Regions from separate parts of the Micromonospora sp. NPDC003944 genome, predicted to be linked through region 2. Evidence: riboswitches for the same ligand, from Rfam matches in the RefSeq annotation. Region 2 holds a riboswitch; the other holds the start of a gene.

What was found. Region 2 has a riboswitch for cobalamin ahead of ACWER9_RS20985 (CbtB domain-containing protein). Riboswitches for the same ligand answer to the same signal wherever they lie in the genome.
Region 1: it holds a riboswitch for cobalamin, as region 2 does, so the genes downstream of both, ACWER9_RS16710 (ABC transporter substrate-binding protein) here and ACWER9_RS20985 (CbtB domain-containing protein) in region 2, are expected to answer to the same signal.

The regions. Positions count from the first base shown of each region.
Region 1 covers NZ_JBSGIV010000030.1:15,793-20,470, forward strand. Annotated here, with positions in the region: gene ACWER9_RS16705 (FecCD family ABC transporter permease) at 1-263, opposite strand, end outside; gene ACWER9_RS16710 (ABC transporter substrate-binding protein) at 418-1,347, opposite strand; cobalamin riboswitch at 1,438-1,579, opposite strand; gene ACWER9_RS16715 (M14 family metallopeptidase) at 1,702-3,582, opposite strand; gene ACWER9_RS16720 (C39 family peptidase) at 3,793-4,678, shown strand, end outside.
Region 2 covers NZ_JBSGIV010000043.1:1,183-5,860, forward strand. Annotated here, with positions in the region: gene ACWER9_RS20970 (MFS transporter) at 1-1,290, shown strand, start outside; gene ACWER9_RS20975 (histidine phosphatase family protein) at 1,371-1,955, opposite strand; gene ACWER9_RS20980 (CbtA family protein) at 1,952-2,725, opposite strand; gene ACWER9_RS20985 (CbtB domain-containing protein) at 2,716-2,919, opposite strand; cobalamin riboswitch at 2,954-3,108, opposite strand; gene ACWER9_RS20990 (amidohydrolase family protein) at 3,363-4,241, shown strand; gene ACWER9_RS20995 (ABC transporter permease) at 4,562-4,678, shown strand, end outside.

The sequences.
Region 1 (4,678 bases), on a different contig from region 2:
GGGTTACGGAACACGCCCTGGTAGCAACCGCCGGCGAGGGCGAGCAGACCCCCGACGAGCAGGCCCAGCACGACGCGGGGCAGGCGCAGCTCGGTGACGATCGCGATCTCGCGCTCGGTCAGTCCGCTGTCGAGGTGCACCCCGGGGAGCAGGTTGAGCAGCTCGGCGGCGACGCTGCCCGGGGGCAGGCTCACCGGGCCGAGCGACACCCCGGCAACGAGCGCGACGAGTACCGCGAACAGCCCTGCGACCAGCCACCGCATGCGCAGCCCGGCGGGCCGGGCCACGGACAGCAGCCCGGCAGGCCGAGCTGCGGTGTGCGGCTCGGCCCGCTCGGACGACGGCGGGGTTTCGGTCGGCCGATCGGTCGGCGTCGGATCGGACACCTGTCGCGGCCCGGTCACCGACGGACGACGCTCACGCGGGCACCTTGGCGACCGCGTCGATGATGACCCGGAGCAGGTCCACGACCCGCGGGCCCCAGCGGGAGGCGATGTCGTCGTCCAGGGCGATGACCTGGTTGTTCTTCACCGCGGTGAGCCCGGCCCAGCCGCTGCGGGCCTTGACCGTGTCGGCGCTCTGCTGGCAGCACTTGGCGTCGGCCAGGAAGACGAAGTCCGGGTCGGCCTTGACGATGACCTCCTGGGACAGCTGCGGGTAGCCGGCGTTCTTGCCGTCCGCGTCGGCCGGGTCGGCGATGTTGGTCAGGCCGACCTGGCTGTACAGCGAGCCGATGAAGGTCTTGCTGGTGGCGCTGTACAGCTCCGGGCCCAGCTCGTGGAAGTAGGTGAGCTTCTCGGCACGCTGCGGCAGGTCCTTGACCAGCTTGGCGATGTCGTCCTTCATCCGGGTCACGACGTCGGTGGCCTGGTCGGCGTGCCCGGTCAGCGTGCCCAGCTCGGTGATCTGCCGGTACGAGTCGTCGAGGGTGGTCGCCGCCGGGGTCTGGTACACGGGGATCTTCAGCTTGCCGAGCTGCTCGACGACCTTGTTGCGGTCGTCGGAGAGCACCACGAGGTCGGGGTTCTTACCGGCGATCGCCTCGGCGTTCGGCTGGAAGGCGGAGAGGTCGGTCTTGGGCGCGTCGGTCGGGTAGTTCGACTGGTCGTCGACGGCGGTCACCTGCGGGCCAGCACCGATCGCGAAGAGCATCTCGGTGGCGGTGGGCGACAGCACGACGATCTTCTCGGGACGCTTGTCGAGGGTGAGCGCGCCGACCGTGACCGGGTAGGCGGCGGCGGCCGTGCCGGTGCTCGGCTTGTCGTCGGCCTTCTCGGCGCAGGCGCCGAGGGCGAGCGCGGCGACCGCGAGGGACGCCGCGAAGAGCCGAGGGGTACGTCTGAACATGGGGGCCTCCTGTCGGTCGAGGAGTGTGGTGCTTCGCCGACAGGGACTTTCGTACGCCCGCCCACGAGGCGCCCTTCCTCGAGAGCGCGTTTCGCGACCGATCCGTAGGCGACCTGGCTCGTCCCCACCGTCGGGTGGGGCATCACAGTTGCGGGACAGCGCCGGGATGAGCACCGGCTTCGCTGCGGACTGGTCGCTAAGACGGTAGCGCACCCCCGGGACGTGCCGGATCGATCAAGGGTCGATCAGCGGCTGTCGATCACCGGAGGCGTGGCGCACGAGGGATATGTCCCGGATCTGGAGGCTCGGAGCGGGTGGTGGGGCCCCGTCGGGGCGGGACGGGGCCCCACCCGATCAGGAGGACGTGATGGTGACGTTGTCCACAGCCGCCTCTACCAGGCTGGCCCCGGACGCGTCCGCCGCCTCGACGAGTACGCGGACCGACTGGCCGGCGTACGGGGTGAGGTTGAGGTTGGCGACGGCCCAGCTCCCGTTGCGGTTGCTTGCCGCACCGGCCTGGGTGAGCAGCGCCGTGGTGCCACCGTTGTGCACCACGCTCACCCGCAGGTAGTCAGCCGACGAGGCGTTCGAGCCGTGCGCCAGGTACCAGGCGAGCGAGAGGGTGAGCGTGCCGGACGACGGCAGGGTCACCGCCGGGGACCTGGCGCTCGTCACGCCGCCGTCGACGTCGTAGTCACCGGCTGCCGAGCCGGCCAGCCGGCCGGTGACCAGGTCGTTGGACCCGGCGTACGGGGTGAGCTGCTTGGCTCCGGAGGAGTTGGTCGCCTGGGCAGCGCCCCGCTCGAACGCGCCGACGGTCGCGGTGTCGGTGCCGGACGGGTTGATGGTCCAGCCGGTGGCGGTCTCGAAGGTGTCCGACCAGACCGTGGTGCCGCCACCACCGCCGCAGTACTGGGCCTGCTTGCCGATGGCCCGGTACGGGCAGTCGGCGTACTCGCTGAGGATCAGCACCGCCTCCCGGTTGCGCGAGGTCTGCGCTCCGATCACCTCGTCGGGCGGGTAGAAACCGCCGCCTCCGGACGAGCCGGGGTACATCTCGAAGGTGTACGCCCAGATGTTGTGGGTGGCCCACATCCAGTCGAGGCTGTCTCCGTCGGTGATGTAGAGGTCGCTGGACTGTTCCGGGGTGTAGTTGTTGGTGGCCGCCATCTGCTGTCCGATGGTGGCGAAGGTGTTGTACTGGTCCGCGTTCATCCCGGTCGCGGTGTTCGCCGTGGTGTAGCCGTACGGCCAGAGCACCAGCTCCGAGTACGTGTGGAAGTCGATGTTGGCTTTGATCTGCTGCACACCACCGACCACCCGGCCGTTGACGAAGTTGCGCAGCGCCTGCGTCTCGGGTGCGGAGAACGCCGACGGCCCCCGGTAGGTCTCCGACGAGGTGCTTCCGGACGACCCACCGCAGCAACCCCAGTTGTAGGACCAGTTGCGGTTCAGGTCCGTGCCGACGTTCGACGAGCCGCTGTTGGGCTGCCGGTTCTTGCGCCAGGAGCGGTACGAGCCGGTGGCGATGTCGTACTCGCTGCCGTCCGGGTTGACAGTCGGCACGATCCAGAGCTCCCGGCCGTTGACGATGTTGGTGATCCGGGAGTCACTGCCGTAGTTGTCGGTGAAGAGGTTGAGCAGGTAGATCGCCATCTCGACGGTCAGGTGCTCGCGGGCGTGCTGCTGGGAGTTGAACAGGATCTCCGGCTCGTTCTCGTCGGTGCCGACGTTGTCGGAGATCTTCACCGCCATCAGGTCGCGGCCCTCGTACGACGAACCGATGCTGATCTTGCGGGCGATCGCCGGATGGTCGGCGACGACCTGGTTCACGACGGCGGTCAACTCCGCGTAGTCGTGGTAGTTGGAGTCGGCCGGCGGGAAGGCCTGCGTACCGAAGTCGTCGGCGCCGCGCTCGGCGTTCGGCGGCGGGGCGAGCGGTTCCAGCCGGAAGCCGAGCTTGCCGATCGCGGCGGCCTCGGCCGCGGTGGCCGAGATGTGCAGCACGCCGTGTTCGGAGTAGTCGATGGCGGCTCCGGTGCGGGCCACCGCGTTGCGGTCGGCGAGGGTCCGGGGCCCGAGCACCCGGTAGCCGGCGGCGGCGGCCGGCTCGGTGGTGCGGTCCGGTGCCGGTCGGGCGGCGACCGGACCGGCGGCGACGGTGACGATGCCCAGCCCGGTGACGACAGCGAGCACCAGGACGCGGCGGAGGGGGTTGGGTGGGCGGAGGGCCATGGACTACCTCCTCGATGGGCGGGAGATCCCGCTCGGTGAAGGACACTTCACCACCTGTCACATGGTCATATCAACATTGATCGCTTCCTTTGCCATCCCAGGCGGATCATCACGGCGGCAATGATTTTCCACCTATCAACATCTGGCGAAACTTCCCTCCAAGCGGAAAACTGACAAGCGACGATGCCCCCTCGACACCGCGGAGCACCCATGGCCAGATCCCGCCTGCGCGCGGCCGCCCTCGCCGGCGTCACCACGCTCACCCTGCTCGCCAGCGCCGCGCCCGCGCTGGCGGCGCACCCGCCGGCCCCCGCTCACGACGAGCAGATCACCTACCAGGACTGGTCCGGGCCCGCCGACTGGCACCGGGGCAGCCGGGCTGGCACCCGCGTCGTGCCTGGCGCCCGAGCGGGCGTCACCCTGGCCCGCCCGGCCGGCACCATGGAGTACGCGGACCCGCACACCGGCGCCACCCGCACCTGGGAGTACGGCACCTGGACCTCGCCGGTGACCCGGATCGGGTTCGACGCCACCGAGCTGATCGCCTCCTGGAACGCGGAGACCCCGGCCGGCACCTGGATCCAGGTGGAGATGCAGGGCAACTACACGAGCGGCGACCAGACCCCGTGGTACGTGCTGGGTCGCTGGGCGTCCGGCGACGCCGACATCAAGCGGACAAGCGTCGACCGGCAGGGCGACCCCTGGTCGTCGATCTGGACCGACACGTTCAGCATCGACGACGCCGCGGCCGGGGTGCTGCTGCGGTCGTACCAGCTCAAGCTCACCCTCTACCGGGCGCCCGGCCAGACCGCCGCGCCGGTGGTCCGGATGCTCGGGGCGATGAGCTCCACCGTGCCGGACCGGTTCACCGTGCCGCCGAGCGCCGGGCACATCGCCTGGGGCGTCGAGCTGCCGGTGCCGCGTTACTCGCAGAACGTGCACGCCGGGCACTACCCCGAGTACGACGGCGGCGGCGAGGCGTGGTGCTCACCCACCTCGACGGAGATGGTGGTGGAGTACTGGGGTCGAAAGCCCTCGACGGCCGACACCTCCTGGGTGGACCCGACCTACCCCGACCCGACGGTCAACCACGCCG
Region 2 (4,678 bases):
GCCGCCTCGGTGCTGACCCCCATTCTCGGACGCCTCGGTGACATGGTCGGCAAGCGGCGGGTCCTCATCGGCGTCCTCGCCGCCCTCGCCGCCGGCACCCTGCTCGCCGCCCTGGCCCCCAACCTGACCGTGCTGATCGTCGCGCGGGCGCTGCAGGGCGCCGCCGGAGCGATCCTGCCGCTGTCGATCGGCATCGTCCGCGACCAACTGCCCCGCGAGAAGGTCGGCGTCACCGTCGGCCTGCTGTCGGCGATCTTCGGTGTCGGCGCCGGTGTCGGCATCGTGGCGGCGGGCCCGATCGTGGAACACCTGTCGTGGCACTGGCTGTTCTGGCTGCCGCTGGTCCTCGTCGTCGTCGCGCTGCTCGGGGCCATCTTCGGCATGCCCGAGTCGCGGGTCCGTACGCCCGGACGGCTCGACATGCTCGGCGCGGCCATCCTGTCGGTGTCGCTCGTCTCGTTGCTGCTCGCCGTGAGCAAGGGGCAGGGCTGGGGCTGGACCGAGCCGAAGACCATCGGCCTGTTCGTGCTCGGCGCGGTCGCGATGGCCGTCTTCGTCCTGGTCGAGCTGCGGGTACGCGAGCCGCTCATCGACATGCGGCTGATGCGCATTCGCGGGGTCTGGGCCACCGACCTCGTCGCCCTGATCCTCGGCTTCGCGATGTTCGGGACGTTCGTGCTCGTGCCGACCCTGCTCCAACTCCCCGCGGCCACCGGCTACGGGTTCGGCAAGACGGTGTCCCAGGCCGGTCTGTTCCTGCTGCCCACCGTCCTGATGATGGTGGTCTTCGGTCCCCTCGCGGGTCTGCTGGACCGTCGCTTCGGTCCCAAGGTGCCGATGTTCCTCGGCACCGTCGCGGTCGTGGTCGCGTTCGCGCTGCCGGCCCTCGCGCACGGCGCGACCTGGCAGGTGCTGCTCTCCGGCGTGCTCACCGGCGCCGGCATCGGCCTGGCGTTCGCGGCGATGTCCAACGCCATCATCGAGAGCGTCCCGGCCGGACAGACCGGTGAGGCGAGCGGCGTCAACACCATCGCCCGCACCATCGGCAGCAGCATCGGCGCGGCGGTCGTGGCGGCCGTCATCACCTCGAACAGCACTCCGCAGGGGCTGCCCACCGACGCGGCGTTCACCGCCGGCTTCTGGGTGTGCGCGGGCGTCGCAGTCCTGGCCGTCCTCGCGGCACTCGCCCTGCCTTCGGCGCGTCGCCGCCACGAACAGGCCGTCGCCGCCGGTGTCGACGACCTCCCGCCCGAGCCGGTCGAGCTGCACCTGCCCCACCGGCAGCACTGAGCAAGCGGCTGACAAACGCAGGCCGTGCCCCCTTCCGGTGGGCACGGCCTGTGCCGTTCGGTGTGGCCCAGACCTGCCCGCTACCCACCCAGTCGAAGGTGCCAGCGCGCACCCCGGCTGGTGAGCCGGACGACCGCCAACGGCTCGACGTCCACCTGCCGGTACGTCGCCACCGGAAGACCGAGGGCGTGCACCACCGCGACCCGGATCACCAGCGGGTGGGCGACCGCGACGATGCGTCCACCCGCTCGGTGCTGCTCGTCCAGCCAACCGCCGAGCCGATCCCGCACCGCCGTGACGGACTCACCACCGTGTGGCGCGGACTCCGGTGCGGACAGCCATTCGTGCAGCGCCTGCGGCTGCGTGTGGGCGATCTCCTCGAGCGACAGTCCGGCCCAGGTCCCGTAGTCGCAGTCGGCCAACGCGCTCTCGATCGTCGGCAGCAGACCGAGGGCGTCGGCGGTCTGCCGGGCGGCCGGCGCCGGGCTGGACAGACAGGTGTCGTGCACGCCGAGGCGACCCCGCCGCTCCGCACCCGAGGAGGCCCGGGCGAGGGCGGCACGCAGGCCACCCTCGTCCAGGCCGTCGTCGGCACCGCCGAAGCGGGCCCCGCGCAGAGCGGCGGTGTGACCGTGGGCGACCAGCCGGAGGCTGGCGCCGGTCACGTACTCGGCAGTGCGGTGCCGGCCCGGCGACGCCGCTCCTGGTGCATCAGGGCCGCGAACAGCAGGCCGATGCCGGTCCAGAGCACGACCTGGGTGCCCAGCGAGGCCAGCCGGAACTCCCACAACAGGGCTGCGGGGAAGTCCGCCGGGACCTCCTGGAAGGACGGCATCACCACGTACGACACGGCCGTGACCAGGACGAACCCACCTACGGCTGCGGCGGCGCGCAGCCAGGTGGGCGCCTGGGCACCGACCGACCGGTAGCCCAGCGAGCCGGCCCACACGGCCACCAGCCCGAGCACCACCATCAACAGGTAGGTGACGGTCCGCTGGTCGATGGTGGCCGGGTCGCCGACCGCCGGCGGGTTCGCCGGGTACTTGAGGAACGGCACGATCACCGCGCCGAGCAGCGCCGCGCCGGCCAGCAGCAGGCCCGAGCGCCCGTCGTCGTCGCCGCGCCGTCGGCGGGACAGCAGGACGTACGCCGTGGCCAGCAGCCCACCCATGGCGGCCCCGAACAGGCCGGTGGCCAGGAACAGGCCGCCGCGCTGACCCGTCCGGCTGACCAGGGCGTCCTCGTGGTCGTGCGCACCGGCCGCGGGCTCGGCGTGCGTCGCCGCCTCCTCGATGGCGATGGCCGCCTCGACGTGCGGTTCGCCGGCGACGTACGCGAATGCCCCGGCGAGCAGGCCGGCGATCAGACCGGCCAGCAGCCCGCGAACGAGGGCGGCGAGGAAGGGGGGAGTGCCGGTGGTGGTGGTCAGTGGCACGGGACGCCCAGCAGGTGCCTGCCGTCGTGCATCAACTCGTGCAGGTACATCCCGCTGCGCGACACCGCCCCCTGGTCGAAGGCGACGAGGTACGCCAGCAGCGCGAGCGCGGCAACGGTCGCCAGGGCAGTCCACAAGAGACGGGCACTGCCAGCGGGGTGCACCACCGGCTGGCTGGAAGCGGAGCTAGACATGAATACACGAACCTCCCCAGGGATGACGCGTCCCCATCGCAAGGCTGCGGACGACCGAGCGTCCTGGCTCGCGGCCCCCGGTTGTTGCTGGGAACCGCTCACAGTGGCGCGACCGCGCCGGATTCACACCGGCTTCCCTCGCGTCGCCGCAGATAGTGGGTCGACGGTATCGGTGCCGCCTCAGGTGGTCAACCCGGGGCCCCGCGCCCCCGTCGGGTACGTGAAGATCTGGACCAGCCGCAGGTGTCGGTGGATTCGTCAGACCAAAAGGCGACACTGTGGGAAGTTGGTCGTCGTGCGCGTTCCGCCACTCGGCAACAGTCTGTTACCGCTAACATGGTCAATCTGCCAGATCGGCTCTGCGGCTTCGGGTCAACCCGGAGTGGTTCGATCAGCGGCGGGGCGGGGTGTGCGATGGGGGAGAACGCGCCAGGGCGGTTCCGGTGACGACCGGCGAGACCGCGCCACGACCGGGGATCGTCGACGCGCACCATCACCTCTGGGTCCGGGCGCGGCACCCGCAGCCCTGGATCGACCCGCACACCATGGCCGCGATCGACGACGACTTCACGCCTGTCGAACTCGCACCGGCGACCCGGGCCGCCGGGGTCACCCAGACCGTGGTCGTACAGTCCGTCGCCGTCCGGTCGGAGACGCCCGAGCTGCTCGGCATCGCGGCCGACGATCCTCTCGTCGCCGGGGTGGTCGGCTGGGTCGACCTCACCTCCGCCGACGTCGGCCGCCGCGTCGAGCGACTGCGCCGGGCGCGCGGCGGCGAACGGCTGGTCGGGGTGCGTCACCTGGTCCAGTCCGAACCCGACCCGGCCTATCTCGACCGTCCCGACGTGCGACGCGGCATCGCCGAGGTCGGTGCCGCAGGGCTCGCCTTCGACCTCTTGGTGCGCCATCGCCAACTGCCGGCTGCCACCCGGCTCGTCCGCGACCTGCCGCAGGTGCGGTTCGTCCTGGACCACCTGGGCAAACCCCCGCTCGGGCGCGACGACCTCGGTGACTGGCACCGCGACCTGCGGGCGCTGGCGGCCGAGCCCAACACGACGGCGAAGCTCTCCGGCCTGGTGACCGAGGTGGACGGCGGGTCCTGGACGACGGCGGACCTGCGGCCCGCGGTCGAGCACGCCCTCGACGTGTTCGGGCCGGATCGGTTGATGTTCGGCTCGGACTGGCCGGTGTGCCTGCTCGTCAGCTCGTACACGCGTTGGGTCAGCGTCCTCGGTGATCTGCTGGACCCGCTGTCCGACGACGAGCGTGCCGCGATCTGGCGCCGGACCGCCGGTCGGGTCTACCGGCTGGCCCCGTCCTGAGGCGACAGCCACTCCGGAGCTGGGCACATAGCGTGTTATCGATAACATGCTAGCGACGGCAGCCGATCTACCTTTGGTCGGACGTATGCCTTCGGTGGTGCAGGTAACGATGGCAAAACATGCCCGCAAGGCCTTGGCAACACACGTGAACGCGTGGCATGGTAACGCCTGATCGTGGGAAACATCCGACCTATCTCCGAGGGTGTGCGGGCAATCAGTCGTACTGCCGTCCGAGCCGGGTCAGTCGCTCACAGGCGTTCGGCTCGTCGGCGGGTCCCCGTCGGGTGCCGACGCCACGCTTGGGGAGGTCAGGTCCGACGATGAGTAGCGCCGAGGCAACCGCCGGCACGCAGCGCGGCGAACTCAGCGACTGGTTCCGGGAACGGATCTCGCACGCCGTCTCCGAGTTCACCGCCGCAACCGCGTTGGTCGTCCTG